Gloeothece verrucosa PCC 7822: one gene and its partner. The protein of the gene in region 1 binds, or shares a complex with, the protein of each later gene. Links are inferred from orthologs where the notes say so. Each region holds a gene or a part of one and is shown on either strand. Other genes may lie near its edges. The genes, in order: hisF and hisH.

Region 1 (7,819 bases):
CAGGTTCTAGGGGAATTTCTTTAAGTCTATTTTCTAATTTTTCTGAGTCTTTGATGAGCGGTATCATAATTGATCTGTAAATCTCCTTAAATAGCAGATTATAAAATTATTATTTTTTAATAAATACGGCTTTATTGTTATTTTTTTAAGTTTAAATAATTAAGCGTTTTTATCATATTATTCTCCCCAAAAATGTGCTAGATTCGGGTTAGAGGAAGTCTTGTGTAAACTCAAAAACCAAAAACTAGAAACCCTCGTCGGATAATTTATTCGACAAAAAAATAAGCCATTATGAAAAATTATTTTTTCCTCTATTTTTTCTAAGCTCATTCAACAACATTAGCAGAAGGAAATATAATGGTAATCACAATTACAGTATCAACGTCCTCAAGCGGCATAGCAGTTACAGCACCAACGGCGGGAACAACTCTTGACACTTATCTGAATTCATTTCCTCAAGGGGTAGCAGTTTCTATCCCCACTCAAGTCACAGGAACAAATTTAACCTCAATGGGGAAGACGATAAACGGTGACTCGGTTTGGAGGATACGTAATGGAGATAGTAACAGTACGAGTTTAAGTGCTTATAAAGAAAATTACAACAGCAATTTTGTCGGTCTTCCCAATGGAACTGATACCTTTGTTCTCACTCCTTTCGTCAAAACGCTGATCTTGACATCGGGTAATACTACTTATACTAAAGCCCCTACAACTCAACTGTTTAGTGCCCAGAACACGTTTAGCACAACTGAGCAATATAAAATTATGGGTACTAATGGCAATGATACTTTAACCGGTGCTAATGCGGCTGATACCTTGATAGGAGGACTCGGTAATGATCTTCTCACGGGTTTAGGGGGTAACGATAACTTAAGCGGTGATGCAGGCATCGATACTTTATTAGGCGGAGATGGTAACGATAGTTTAAACGGTGGCACAGAAAATGATAGCTTAAGCGGTGATGCAGGAATCGATACCTTATTAGGCGGAGATGGTAACGATAACTTAAGCGGTGGCACAGAAAATGATAGCTTAAGTGGTGATGCAGGAAACGATACTTTAAACGGTGGAGCAGGAAACGATACTTTAAACGGTGGCACAGAAAATGATAGCTTAAGCGGTGATGCAGGAATCGATACCTTAAACGGTGGAGATGGTAACGATACTTTAAACGGTGACACAGAAAATGATAAGTTAAACGGTGAGGCAGGAAATGATACCTTAAACGGTGGAGCAGGTGACGATTATTTAAACGGTGGAGCAGGAACCGATACCTTATACGGTGGAGCAGGTAAGGATAATTTAAACGGCGATCTACAAAACGATAGGTTATACGGTGATGAAGATAACGATACCTTAATCGGTGGATCAGGTGACGATACCTTAACCGGTGGTACACAAACAGATCGCTTTGTCTTTGCTAACCAAGGAATAGATACCATCACGGATTTTTCGGTCAATGATACGGTTAATGGTGTAGATGTACTGGCCATTCAATCTAATAAGTATTCTAACGCTCCTGCTGCTGGTACTACGCCCCTCCTTAATTTGGCTAATATTTCCCTTGGAACCACTAACATCATTGTTGATACCAAGACGAACATTTCACTGTTGGGCAGTACAGTAACCAATGCTCGCTTTGCTTATACCACAGACACGAATCAACTCCTTTATGATGCTGATGGGAATTGGACAAGTAATACTACTGTAATTGCTAATGTTAATACAATTGCCAATTTAACCGCGAATAACTTCTTGTTTGTCTAATAACAATAATTGGCTTATTAGTGGCTCGCTGATGATTCACTTTCTTAAAGACGACTAATACTAATTATAACCTAAATGCTGATAGGCGGCTTCGGTGGCAATTCTCCCCCTCGAAGTACGGTTAAGATAACCAATTTGCAGTAAGTAGGGTTCATAGACCTCCTCAATGGTTTTTGCATCTTCTCCAGTTGCTGCGGCGACGGCTTCTAACCCCACCGGACCGCCTTTAAACTGCTCAATAATCGTACTTAACACTAATCGATCAGTCCAATCTAATCCTCTGCTATCCACATTTAACTGATCTAATGCCTCTGCGGCTAACTCTTGTGTAATCACTTCTAAGCCTTTTACCTGCACATAATCTCGCACTCGTTTTAAGAGGCGGTTAGCAATACGAGGAGTTCCCCGCGAACGCCGGGCAATCACTAAAGCCGCCTCATCGGTAATCTGAACCTTAAGAATCGTTGCAGTTCTTAACACAATTAACAAAAGTTCATCAGCTTCATAAAACCGCAACCGTCCAATTAAACCAAAGCGGTCCCGTAGCGGTGAAGTTAAGGCCCCTATTTTAGTGGTAGCCCCGATCAACGTAAAAGGGGCTAAAGGAATACTGCGAATTTTAGCGGCTTGTCCTTTGCCGATGGTAATATCTAAGCGGTGGTCTTCCATGGCCGGATAAAGTAATTCTTCGCTCATGCGGTTAAGACGATGAATTTCATCAATAAAGAGGATATCTCCCGGTTTAAGATTAATCAAAAGTCCGGTAATATCTCTGGGACGTTCTAAAGCCGGAGCCGCCGTAATTTTACAATTGACTCCCATCTCCGACGCTAAAATAAGAGACATGGTAGTTTTCCCTAAACCGGGAGGTCCGTACAACAGGAGATGGTCTAAAGCCTCTTTTCTGACTTTAGCGGCTTCAATAGCAATCTTTAATACTTCTTTTAAATCCTTTTGCCCGATATAATCATTCAGATTACGGGGACGGATAGAATCTTCTGCCCTCTCGGTTTCCTCATTAGGCGTGCGATCAACGAGTCGATGTTCGCTTTTTGGCAAGGGAGACGACACCTGCTCTTTTGGGTTTTCGCTTTTCTGGCGAGGAACCCGAGGCGGTAAATTATTGTCTGGAGAAGATCGCTTAATAGCCATTTTGGATGAAAAATACGATTTGTATTTAATGTTTACTAGCTAAACCGGCTTGGTGGGCATGATAGGGACTTCTCCCCTCATTTCCGTTAAACTTTAAAAACCACAATTTCTTTCCTCGTAGTGATATGTTAGCCAAACGCATTTTACCTTGTCTGGATGTTAAATCCGGTCGTGTCGTTAAAGGGGTAAATTTTGTTAATCTTCAAGATGCCGGCGACCCAGTGGAATTAGCACGAGTTTATAATGAGGCTGGTGCTGATGAATTGGTCTTTCTCGATATTACCGCCACACATGAAGACCGAGATATCATTATCGATGTTGTTTACCGTACCGCCGAACAAGTCTTTATTCCCTTAACCGTTGGTGGTGGCATTCAATCCTTAGAAACCATTAAAAATTTGTTAAGAGCCGGTGCTGATAAAGTGAGTATTAATTCAGCCGCCGTGCGTAACCCAGACTTTATTAATGAAGCCAGTGATCGCTTCGGTAAACAATGTATCGTCGTGGCCATTGATGCTAGACGGCGAAAAGACCCCAATAATCCTGGCTGGGATGTTTATGTGCGAGGAGGGAGGGAAAATACAGGACTAGACGCGCTATCTTGGGCCCAAGAGGTCGAAAAGCGAGGAGCCGGAGAATTATTAGTCACCAGTATGGACGCAGATGGAACTCAGGACGGGTACGACTTAGAACTGACTCGGCTCATTGCTGAACAAGTAGAAATCCCCGTGATTGCTTCTGGAGGAGCGGGAAATTGTGAGCATATTTATGAAGCCCTGACTGAAGGCAAGGCAGAAGCAGCTTTATTAGCATCTTTGTTACATTATGGTCAATTATCCCTCGATGAAATTAAAAATTATCTCCAAAACCGTCATATTCCGGTACGGGGACGCTCAAGCCTTTAGACTTCTTAAATTTTTAAGTTTTTGATCAAATTCCATCGACGACCTTAAAGAGTATGTATTAAAATAGAGAAAAATTAACATTTTTTAAAATATGTTGATACCTATTTTAATATTTGATGTTGCTTTAGTCGCTTGGTCACTCCATTTAATGGAAGCAGCCATTAAGCAGCAAGAGTTCTCCTTGATGCTGGCTGGTACTTTAGTTTCCCTGGCCGCCGCCGCTATGATGGTGGTCTACTTTCTCATGAACCACTGTTTGAGATATTTAATCTAAGTCTTTCTAAAGTCTTCTCATCAGAACTAGAAAGACTTTATTTTTTGGCAAAAAAATTTAGGGAGCTAGACCCTTGACAAAAGTAATCCATTTAAGGCAATATAGAAAATGCGCTTTAGGGGGCTATAACTCAGTTGGTAGAGTGTCACAATGGCATTGTGAAAGTCAGCGGTTCGAATCCGCTTAGCTCCATGAAAAAAAAAGCTGATAGGTTGCCCAAAAAGGGGAGTCTAACATTGCCAGCACTATAAATCTGCCACCGTTGATCAAATTTGTAGAAAATTAATCAACCCTTTAGATGGCAGAGTGTCAATTCTATCTCTAGTCACAGCGAGTGTTAAGCTTTATCTCGACCATGCACTTCTGCCGGGGGAGAAGTAGCTTCAACAGCAGTAAAAAGTTCTAGAATTTTATAAGTATGTTTGGCTCCTTTGGGAACAACCCAAGAGGCTCCGGGTTCTAAAATCACCAATTGTCCTTCTAGGTGAAGTTCAGCCCGACCCTCAATAACATAACCTACCGTTTCATATTCTCGTTGAGTTTCGGGTTTAGGGTCTGCGGGGGGTTCGTTTTCCCAGAGCCGCATCGAAATATTAATTCCAGAGGCTAAATATTTTTGTCCTAGAGCGCCTTTGGGTGAAAATTGAGAATTAACTTTAATTACGGTTGTATCAGCCATGATTAATTTCTGATGTTAAATAGTTGGACATCAATTAAAATGAGCAAGGTCTATATTAACTTTTAGACCAAGGTTTTCACCTCTTGAGGAACCTTGTCCACCTACCAGTAATTTTTGATTTTTAATCTTGCACAATTACACCTATTATGAAGGGCAACTCATGGCACAAGAAATCTATCAATAGTTGCGATTTTATAGGTTTCCCTTCTGACTAATGATAGAGTCATCTATCTTGCTCATCTGCTGATAATTCTCTTTCCACTTAACTGGGATCGGGAAGGAGTTCCCGACTAATCTGTTCATCAATTATTTGAGCCATTTTCCAAGCCGCCCCCGCTTGACCTCGAACACTTTTAAGCCGCTCGCGAATCCTTTCTAATTCGGCTGGATTTTCTAACCAATTAAGAACTATTTGAGCGACTTGCTCGGCTTGTAATTCTCCTAACAACTCTGGGACAATTTCTTCTTTTGCCCAAATATTCGGCCAAGCATATAAGCGTTTTTTTCTCATCACCATAAGGTTGATCATTTTAGCAAAAACTGAGCCAACCCCCGGCAAATTAGCCAAGATTCCCGGTACTCCGTCCCAAGTTCTCATGGCATCTAAACGTTGAGTCGGCAATAAGACAATCATGGGAATGGATAAAGCCGCTAATTCAGCCGTATTTGCCCCTACTGTGGTTAAAGCGAGATGACATTGAGATAAAATATCATGGGCCGGAAATTGGCTAATCAGTTCGATTTTTAAGCCTCCATCAGTTTTTAAATAAGGGGTATTGCCATCAGAAGTGATCAAACAAGCACCTACCCAACCGGTTTGGTTAATAATAGGGTTTTTTTCTCGGTTGGCAAAAGCGGCAAGAGTTTCTAAATTGAGAGTCGGTGCAACCGGAATAATAAAGCGAGTATGAGGGCGTTTGGCTTGTATAAGTTCAGCGATCGCTAGACACAAAGGAACTCCTTGATCGAGTTTCCAAGGTTTTGAGCCGGGTAGCAGAGCAATTAAGGCATCAGAAGTATTATTTAATAAGGGAGCAGGAGAAGATTTACTCTTAATATCTTCCATTAAATCGCCGATGACTGTCATTTTATCTTGATAAGGAGCCGGAATTTTCGCCTTAACTGAGGCATTCATGACGGCAAAGTGATCGATCCAACGATACCAACGAGCTTCCCATTCTGCATAAATCACAGTGCGATAACCTAAACGTTTGCCAATGAAAAGAGAAAAAAATTGATCGCCGCCTAAAAATAAGACCACTCCTTTTTGATGCCAGTCCCAATTTTCTGCCGTTTTACCCCACAATAAAAAAGAGAGAAAATGCTCAGGAGACTGTACCCGGTCAACTTCTGGGTAACTGCGGGCGATAGCGGCTTCAGTTCCCATTGCATGAGTACAGGGGGAAAGAATCACCGAAATTCTAACCGATGTGCGATCATTTCCCAATTGTTGACGCAGCGCTTTTACGACGGGACGCACCCAGGTAGAAACCTCTCCGGGACCGTTGGATAGAATGAGGATATCGATAGGCGGCATTGATTTTGTGTCAGTGATCTAATATCAGTGATTTTGGCATTGTTGGGTAAGAGTGGCAACTAGAGGAAGTTTTTTAGTTTGATTGTTTTGATCCTAAAAGCGGCTCTCCTGTACTTATGGTGATAAGAAAAAATTATAAATTGTAGGGTGGGTTAGGCGCGGGGATGATTTTGATAAAAAACCGATAATATTTGATCCGCGCTCCCTTCCCACCAAAAATCCTTTTGTAACACACTATACAATTCTCCCCAAGATGCCAGGAGAGCCGAAAAACTTTAATCAACTTTATCACCAAGTCTCTAAAACTGATGATCATAAAGTTTTACCAACTAAGGTAAGTAAGCAAATTATTAGAAGATTAGATGCAGCTTGGAGCAGTCGTGATAATATTTACTCACTAATACTAATCCATAAACTCCTAAAATATCTTTCTTGTTGAGGCAGTTCTTTACAAGGAGTTTTTCCATCTCGGATTATATTGCCATCATCACTGAGTAGTTGAATTTGATGTTCTCGGTTGGGATAAAATACTACCTCTTCGGGATTAAAATCTGGCGGTAAATCCCCTTCTACTATTTCAGGTTGGTCTTGAGGATTGCCCGACCAACGATATAATTTAAATATACTGCTGCTATCATACGCACCCGCGATAATGGCATAAAAACCCCGCCTTTCCCAATAGACGATACTGCGAATTCCTAAGCCTCCTAAGTCAAGTTCTATCGGTTGACCAAAACTAGCAGAAATTTCTTTTTTGTCAATTAAATCTTTCGGATTTTTGAGGGGTAATACTAAAGCTCTCCCTTCGGGTATAGGGTTGCGAAAACCGATTAACATTTCTTTTTCGGGTGTGGTGCAAAGTCCCTCTATATTCAAGCCGCCCTTTTCTTTTGGAGCTAATTTTGATGCTTGTTTTAGCTCGTATTTTTTTAGGCTTTTATCTTTAATTAAATCTTCTAAGAGATTTGTATAAGAAGCCCCGATTTGTTGAGCGGCAAACTTATTATCTTGCCAGGTAACTTGATTAGCAAAAAAATTACATCGTTCGGGTTTTTCTTTGCCCTTTTTATTCCTTCCGTGAGAACTTATCCAATAAATGACACCATCTAGTAAAGTCGCCGCTTCAATATCTATTTCTTTCTGTTTTGGATTGTTGGTAAAATAATTATTTTTATCTGTATCAACAATTTCTATCGGTTCTCCAGAATTGTCAGCGTCATAAATTCTTAAAATATTATCTTCATCATTTCCCACTATAAAATAATTACTATTCCCAATCGCCACTGCACCTGAAGCGTCACAAGTTCCACGATGTTCTAATACTTTTTCTATATAAAATTTTTTCATAATTATTCGCTCTTTTATTCAAAGCTAATATATTCTAAAAACTGGGGATTTTCCATTAACCCTTGTGCGACTAAAAAACCAGCAATTGTCCAAGTTTGATATTTTCTGGCTTCTTTGCCCACTAATCGCCCATTCTTTCCATCATAATACTCGGGCCA
Region 2 (7,692 bases), 5.8 Mb from region 1 along the record:
TAATTCTTGGCATTACTCAGATATTTTCTAGCCCGCGTAGGCGGGCTTCGTTCGTGTAGCCGCACCCTTTAGGGTGTAGGCTAAAAAAGAAGAACCTTAAACTCGTAACCCTGTTGTGTTACAAATTTGTATTATATAATAAAACTAACGCCGCCTCAAAGGGGGGTGAGGGGGATAGGGTTAGCCGCGCAAACTTGAAACCCAGTCCTCAGATAAGATGAGACAATGATATTAAATAGACACACAGCACAATATTATAGAGAACAGATTAATGGTTAAAACGCCGATCGCCCAACCAACCGAAGAACAACCACCGATAAAACTCCCCAAAACCAGCGAGTCTGACAACCTAAAAAGAATACGTCACACCGCCTCCCACATCATGGCCATGGCGGTACAGCAACTCTTTCCTAAAGCACAAGTCACCATCGGACCTTGGACAGAAAACGGCTTTTATTATGACTTTGATACCCCCCAACCCTTTAGCGAAGAAGACTTAAAGGCCATCAAAAAAGAAATGGTCAAAATTATCAAACGTAAACTCCCCGTCATTCGCGAAGAAGTCAGCCGCCAAGAAGCCGAACGCCGAATAAAAGCCATCAACGAACCCTATAAACTAGAAATACTAGAAGGAATACAAGAACCGATCACCCTTTATCATTTAGGTGATCAATGGTGGGACCTCTGTGCAGGTCCTCACGTGGAAAGCACAGCAGATATAGACCCCAAAGCCATAGAATTAGAAACGGTAGCCGGCGCTTATTGGCGCGGCGATGAAACTAAAGCACAACTACAGCGTATTTATGGAACTGCATGGGAAACCCCAGAACAACTCGCCGAATACAAGCGGCGTAAAGAAGAAGCATTAAAACGGGATCACCGTAAACTGGGAAGAGAGTTAGGACTATTTATATTTTCCGATGTCGTCGGTCCGGGTTTGCCGCTTTGGACTCCCAAAGGCACCATTATTAGAACCACCCTCGAAGAGTTCCTCAAAAAAGAACAGGTAAAACGGGGTTATCTGCCGGTGGTTACGCCTCATCTTGCTAGAGTGGATCTGTTTAAAATTTCCGGACACTGGCAAAATTACAAAGAGGATATGTTTCCCATGATGGCAGAAGATGAAGAGTCTGCCCTTCATGAAATTGGGTTTGTCCTCAAACCGATGAACTGTCCTTTTCATATCCAAATATATAAGAGTGAGTTACGTTCCTATCGTGACTTACCTATGCGCTTAGCTGAATTTGGTACCGTTTATCGTTATGAACAGTCGGGAGAGTTAGGGGGGTTAACCCGAGTACGAGGGTTTACCGTTGATGACTCTCATTTATTTGTGACTCCCGAACAACTCGAAGAGGAATTCTTGAGTGTGGTTGACTTAATTCTGTCGGTGTTTAAGAGTCTTCAATTAAAGAACTTTAAAGCGAGACTGAGTTTCCGCGATCCGGCATCGGATAAATATATTGGCGGGGATGATGTTTGGAATAAGGCCGAAAATGCTATTCGTTCTGCTGTGCAAAAAATGAATATGGAACATTTTGAAGCACCCGGAGAAGCGGCTTTTTATGGTCCTAAACTTGATTTTATCTTTCAAGATGCCCTAGAACGAGAATGGCAATTAGGAACCGTTCAAGTAGACTATAATTTACCCGAACGGTTTGACTTAGAATATGTCGCTGAAGATGGGTCTAGAAAACGTCCTGTGATGATCCATCGTGCCCCGTTTGGGTCTTTAGAGCGTTTAGTGGGAATATTAATAGAAGAGTATGCCGGAGATTTTCCTTTATGGTTAGCCCCTATTCAAGTGCGGCTTTTACCGGTGAGTGACCCTCAGTTGGACTTTGCTAAAGAAGTTGCGGCACAACTGTTATCTCAGGGAATACGCGCAGAAGCAGATACTTCCGGAGAAAGACTCGGTAAGATGATCCGCAATGCTGAGAAACAAAAAATACCGGTGATGGCGGTTGTGGGTGCAAAAGAGGTGGAGTCTAATACCTTGAGTATCAGGACTCGTGCTTCAGGAGAGTTAGGAACCATAGCAGTTAGTGAAGTGATCGAGAAAGTGACGGAGGCGATCACGAATCATACTAATTTCTAACTTGTCGGGTGGGCATCACCCACCCATAAAATAATTTATGACAAATTATCCAATTAACCCACAAAAAATAGAGGGAAACTGGCGAGCAGGATGGGCGCTGGATGTGCATACTATTTCTAGTTCTCCGCTTCCGGATGGTAGTTTTGATACTGTCAGATCATATTTAGGAGAACTTCTCTATCAACTGAAATATCGCCAAGATCAAAAAGTTATTGTGCCAATTGCAGAAATTGTCGCGCCCTTTATTCAAAATCTATTAGTTTATCAATATTTAAGTGCTATTATCCCTATTCCTCCTTCAAATACGGATAGACCATTCCAGCCAGTTTATGAGATAGCAAGGGCGATAGGAGACATGATTAATTTGCCTGTTCCTTTAGATTACTTAGTTAAGATAAAATCTACAGAACAACTAAAAGCCGTTGAGGACTTAGAGACAAGGAAACAGCTACTACAAGGTGCAATGCAGGTTACAGATCGTCAAAGATTTAGAGGACGATATATCTTATTATTTGATGATTTATACCGATCAGGAGCGACTTTGATGACTGCTACTGATGTTCTTGCAAATGAAGGTGGAGTTGCTAGAATATTTGTATTAACATTAACCCGAACACGAACAAAAAAATAATGAACAGCACAGAATATTTTTGGTTTAGACTTCTTCAAACTCCTGGTATTGGGGCTAAAAGTTTAGTGACCATAGCCAAACTTCTTCAAAAATATAATTTATCTCCTGAAAAAATTCCTAATAGTAAAAAAGAGTTATCATCTCTATTTCCAGAATTGGCTAAAATTATCCTCAATAAAATCAAAAAAGAAGATCAAGAGAAAATTTTTCAAGAGTATAATGAAATAGAGAGAGAAGACATTAATCTTTTTTACCCTCAACATCCACATTATCCTGAAAAATTACTAAATAAATTAGATAAATATGGCATTTCTCCTGTTTTATTTTATCAAGGACAGAGCAAATTACTTGATCAAACAGGAATTGCAGTTGTTGGTTCTAGGAATGTCTCTGTCAAAGGAATAGAAGCAACGCAAAAACTTGCCCATAACTTAGCTCTTGAGGGAATTAATGTTATTTCAGGTTATGCTAAGGGAGTAGATTCGGAAGCTCATTTAAGTGCTTTACAAGCTGAAGGAACAACAACTTTAGTTTTAAGTTACGGAATTAAAGAATTCCGTTTAAAAAAAGAATTTAACGGATTTAACTTTAAAAAAAATATTTTGACAATATCGCAATTTTCTCTGAAAACAAAATGGATGGCAAGAAATGCTATGGCCAGGAATAAATTAGTTTGTGCTTTATCTCAAGGAATTATTGTGATTGAATCAGGACCCGAAAAAGACGAACTAGGAAAAATGAGTGGAACGTTTAATACTGGTCTAACGGCTCTAAATATGAATTTACCCCTATTTGTTGTCAATCCTGAGTATTTTGAAAAACCCCCACAAGGGAATTATGATTTAATTAAAAAAGGAGGAGTTAAAATTGATCCAGAAAAAGGAATAAGTCAAATTATTGAACATCTTTCCAAATTACAACTCACAATTAAGAGTGAGCCGAAAAAAAACGTGGCTGTACAAACAGAATTATTTCCAATTGATCTCATTGCTCGATAAAAATTTGCTTAATGAATATAGTTAAGGGGAATAAAAAATTTTTACGGCTTTCTAGACTGTATCTATATTTCCCCTCAACCCCTTGCCATCCGGCAAATAGGTATGATACAATGGCAAAGCACTCAAATGCGGATGTGGCGGAATTGGTATACGCGCACGTTTGAGGGGCGTGTGGCTTACGCCTTGCGAGTTCGAGTCTCGCCATCCGCATAGAATTTTTAAATAATCATTATAGTCACCGCTTTTAGCCATCTTTATAAAAAGTTAAGGAGTCATATCTGCAAAAAAGCGGCATAAACCGAGCGAGAGAATGCCAAAATAGAAGAGGCATATACCGAATAACTGACAATGGCTTTAATTGCTGTTATAGACTACGACATGGGAAACCTGCACTCTGCCTGTAAAGGACTAGAAAACGCAGGCGCAACCCCTAAAGTGACCGACTCCGCTAAAGAAATAGAACAAGCAGATGCTATTGTATTACCTGGGGTAGGATCATTCGATCCGGCGGTGCAACATCTGCGATCACGGGACCTAGAAGCACCCATCAAAGACGCTATTGCCAGTGGAAAACCCTTTTTAGGAATTTGTTTAGGGTTACAAATACTCTTTGATGCCTCAGAAGAAGGATCACAACCGGGTTTAGGCATTATCTCAGGAGTTGTTCGTCGTTTTCGCTCTGAACCTGGGTTAACCATTCCTCACATGGGTTGGAATCAACTAGAATATACTCAAGCCAACCTCCCCTTATGGCAAGACATACCTTTTAATCCTTATGTTTATTTCGTCCATTCATACTATGTCGATCCGGTTGATTCCAGTGTGAAAGCCGCCACTGTAACTCATGGATCGCAAAAAGTAACAGCCGCCATCGCCAAAGATAATATTATGGCAGTACAGTTTCACCCAGAAAAATCTTCCAGTAATGGTCTAAAAATCTTATCTAATTTTGTTAATCAGATCAGGGTGAAAGCATTAGCTTAACCCGGTTATTCAGGGGGAAATATGCACTTAACCTCAACGGCTAAGTTACTTGCAGGTGTTTCTTTTTTAATAGAGGAAATGCTGGCTTTCCCCCCTATTTTAATCCCCAATTTCAAGGCGACAAGCATCAATCATTCAACCACAAAAAACCGCTCAATAGAACAACGAAAATCCGGTAATAGGGTTGAGGTTATTTCATCCTTGTTATATAATGTAGCTACTAATGTTAATCTGGCATTATCTCGTCGATAAATCTCTACTTGCTTCTTAAAACGATCCACGATCCAATATTCAAGGACTCCTGTAACCGAATAGAGTTTTAACTTAGCTTCCTTATCACGCCGCTCATTCTCTTCTCCTGGGGATAAAACCTCTATAATTAACTCAGGTGCACCAGTAAGATGTCCCGCTTCATCTTCTACTACAGCTAATCTTTCCTTGCTAATCCATACTACATCAGGGATCACATTATCCGCATCCGAGAAAATGATACCGGGTGCTAGAATAGTCTGTCCTAAGCCGCTTATTTCCGACCAAGCATCTAGATAACGGAAAATTTTACCAGAAATTTGTTGATGTTTACGGTGGGGCGCTCTCGTCACAAACAACTCTCCGTTAATAATTTCATAACGAACCCCCTCGCTTTGCGGTAAAACTTCTAAGTCTCGGACTGTCCAACGGACGCTATCAAGGGTTTGATTCATTGCTGCTAAATTTAATTTATCTTCTATTATAGTCTAATTAAGGATGACCAATTATAGTAACGTTATTATAGAGAGGCTTTTAGGCTTCTAGCTGTAAACTTAACGTTAGTGGGTAAGGTTCCTCATAATTTTTGTACAAAAGTTTCAAGATTAAACGGCGACCTTTTACTCTCTAAAATTTAGCCTCATCTAATTAACATATAAAAACTCTTGAATAATGACCTCTATTACTTTTTCTCAACTCATAGAACAACTCAAAAAACCTGAATTTTATCCCCATCCTGTAGTCGAACCCATCAAAGTTGTTCAAACTCATATTTCTGCTGTTTTTCTAACAGGAGACTATGCCTACAAAATTAAAAAACCGGTAAATTTTGGCTTTTTAGACTTTTCCACTCTAGAAAAGCGAGAACATTTTTTAAATCAAGAACTGGCCATGAATAAACCGGTGGCTTCGGAAATTTATTTAGAAATATTACCGATTACTCAAGAAGGAGATCAATTAAAATTAGGTGAAGGCGGCCAGGCAGTAGAATATGTCTTAAAAATGCGGCAGTTTCCGCAAGAATGTTTATTTAGTAGTCTATTTGAAGCGGGAAAATTAACCGAATCTCAGATTCAAGAATTAGGCAAACTGGTAGCCCAATTTCATGCTCAAACCCGAACCGATGATTATATCAAAAGTTTTGGAGAAATCGAAAAGATCAAACAAGCCTTTGATGAAAACTATCAGCAGACAGATAAATATATAGGAATTGCCCAAACGCAAAAACAATTTGAGGAAACCCAAGCCTATACCGAGAAATTTTTTGCCGAAAAAGGAGAGCTATTCAAACAACGCCGAGAGCAAGATAAAATCCGAGAAAGTCATGGAGACTTACATCTAAAAAATATCTGTTTGTGGAACAACAAAATCTATCTATTTGATCGCATAGAATTCAATGAGCCTTTTCGGTTTGTCGATGTCATGTATGATGTAGCATTTGCCGTCATGGACTTGGATGCTAGAGGAAGAAAAGACTTAGGAAATATCTTTTTAAACACCTATATAGAACAAACCGGAGATTGGGAAGGGTTACAAGTTTTACCCCTATATCAAAGCCGCCAAGCTTATGTAAGAGCAAAAGTCACCTCATTCTTATTAGATGATCCCTCCATCGAAGAATCAGTCAAACAAGAAGCCATAAAAGCCGCTAGTGATTATTATCGCCAAGCCTGGGAATATACCCAACAAAAAAGCGGCAAACTAATCTTAATGTCCGGCTTATCCGGTTCAGGAAAAAGCACAGTCGCGCAAAAATTAGCCGCCGACATAAACGCCATTCATCTAAGATCTGATGCCGTGCGTAAACATTTAGCCGCTATTCCCCTTTCCGAAAAAGGCGGGCCCGAAATTTATACCCCCGAAATGAGTCAAAAAACTTACCATCGCTTATTAGAATTAGGCATAATGTTAGTTAAAGCCGGCTACCCAGTCATCTTAGATGCGAAGTATGATCGAAGAGAATGGCGAGCAGGAGCCATCGCTTTTGCCGAGTCTGAAAACATCCCCTTAGAGATCCTCTATTGTACAGCCCCCTTGGAAATATTAAGCGAGCGCCTACAAACCCGAAGCGGAGATATCTCCGATGCAACCCCTGACTTACTGGCTTCTCAACAAACCCACTTTGAAGCCTTTAGCGAAATAGAACAGCCCTATGTTAAAACCCTAGACACCACAGCCGGTAACTGATGGCTCATAACTTTTAACAGTTTACTCAATTAAGTAGCCAAACATTCCTGAGAAACGTTAACATAAGTTAACAAGACGGGAATCTTACCGAAGCCATAAATCGATCATCCTAATTGCTCAACCCTAGGAGGCGTAAAGCGTGAAAAATAACAATAATAAAAGATGGCGCAATGCAGGGCTATATGCACTGTTAGCAATTGTCGTCATTGCTTTAGCAACAGCATTTTTAGATCAACAGCCTCAACCCAGAAGTACCTGGAAATATAGTGAATTTTTAGATCAAGTTAGACAAGGCAAAGTCGAAAGAGTACAACTGAGCGCGGATCGCGCTGAAGCCAGAGTTCCCACTCAAAACGGTCAGTATGTTACCGTAAATCTGCCCAATGACCCCCAATTAGTCAACATTTTGGCTGAAAACGGCGTAGATATTGTAGTACGCCCACAAACGAATGACGGGATGTGGTTCCGCGCTCTCAGTAGCCTATTCTTCCCCATTCTGTTATTAGTTGGCTTATTTTTCTTACTCAGACGCGCCCAAAGCGGAC

The links.
Region 2: the proteins of hisF (region 1) and hisH are in contact, whole or in part, in a crystal structure (PDB 6RU0), measured with the Thermotoga maritima proteins. The link is inferred for Gloeothece verrucosa PCC 7822 from one-to-one orthologs. Residues at the interface, in WP_004080486.1 of Thermotoga maritima: Met1, Leu2, Ala3, Arg5, Ser40, Glu41, Asp45, Glu46, Ala70, Glu71, Ile73, Asp74, Ile75, Pro76, Phe77, Asp98, Lys99, Ser122, Gln123, Glu161, Thr195, Leu196, Asn247, Arg249, Glu251; in WP_004080484.1 of Thermotoga maritima: Asn15, Arg18, Arg22, Arg117, Leu118, Pro119, His120, Met121, Gly122, Trp123, Asn124, Asn134, Gly135, Tyr136, Tyr138, Val140, Tyr158, Glu180, Lys181, Ser182, Ser183, Lys184, Ile185.

What each region holds. Positions count from the first base shown.
Region 1 is NC_014501.1:5,881,385-5,889,203, forward strand. Bases 1,984-4,934 are described here. They hold hisF (imidazole glycerol phosphate synthase subunit HisF), read left to right. Parts: upstream 1,984-3,044; coding sequence 3,045-3,824; downstream 3,825-4,934. Other genes in these bases: ruvB (Holliday junction branch migration DNA helicase RuvB), read right to left, coding at 1,984-2,919; CYAN7822_RS26425 (hypothetical protein), read left to right, coding at 3,916-4,098; CYAN7822_RS26435 (cupin domain-containing protein), read right to left, coding at 4,436-4,777. In the rest of the region: excinuclease ABC subunit UvrC, read right to left, coding at 1-67; CYAN7822_RS40240 (calcium-binding protein), read left to right, coding at 358-1,767; more of ruvB, read right to left, coding at 1,828-1,983; CYAN7822_RS26440 (glycosyltransferase family protein), read right to left, coding at 5,040-6,314; CYAN7822_RS26445 (DUF3616 domain-containing protein), read right to left, coding at 6,705-7,661; CYAN7822_RS26450 (glycoside hydrolase 100 family protein), read right to left, coding at 7,676-7,819.
Region 2 is NC_014501.1:78,738-86,429, forward strand. Bases 3,070-5,893 are described here. They hold hisH (imidazole glycerol phosphate synthase subunit HisH), read left to right. Parts: upstream 3,070-4,075; coding sequence 4,076-4,711; downstream 4,712-5,893. Other genes in these bases: CYAN7822_RS00360 (DNA-processing protein DprA), read left to right, coding at 3,070-3,727; CYAN7822_RS00375 (Uma2 family endonuclease), read right to left, coding at 4,843-5,415; CYAN7822_RS00380 (bifunctional aminoglycoside phosphotransferase/ATP-binding protein), read left to right, coding at 5,633-5,893. Also shown: thrS (threonine--tRNA ligase), read left to right, coding at 272-2,098; CYAN7822_RS00355 (ComF family protein), read left to right, coding at 2,136-2,729; more of CYAN7822_RS00360, read left to right, coding at 2,729-3,069; more of CYAN7822_RS00380, read left to right, coding at 5,894-7,147; ATP-dependent zinc metalloprotease FtsH3, read left to right, coding at 7,287-7,692. UniProt on the Escherichia coli protein: IGPS catalyzes the conversion of PRFAR and glutamine to IGP, AICAR and glutamate. The HisH subunit catalyzes the hydrolysis of glutamine to glutamate and ammonia as part of the synthesis of IGP and AICAR.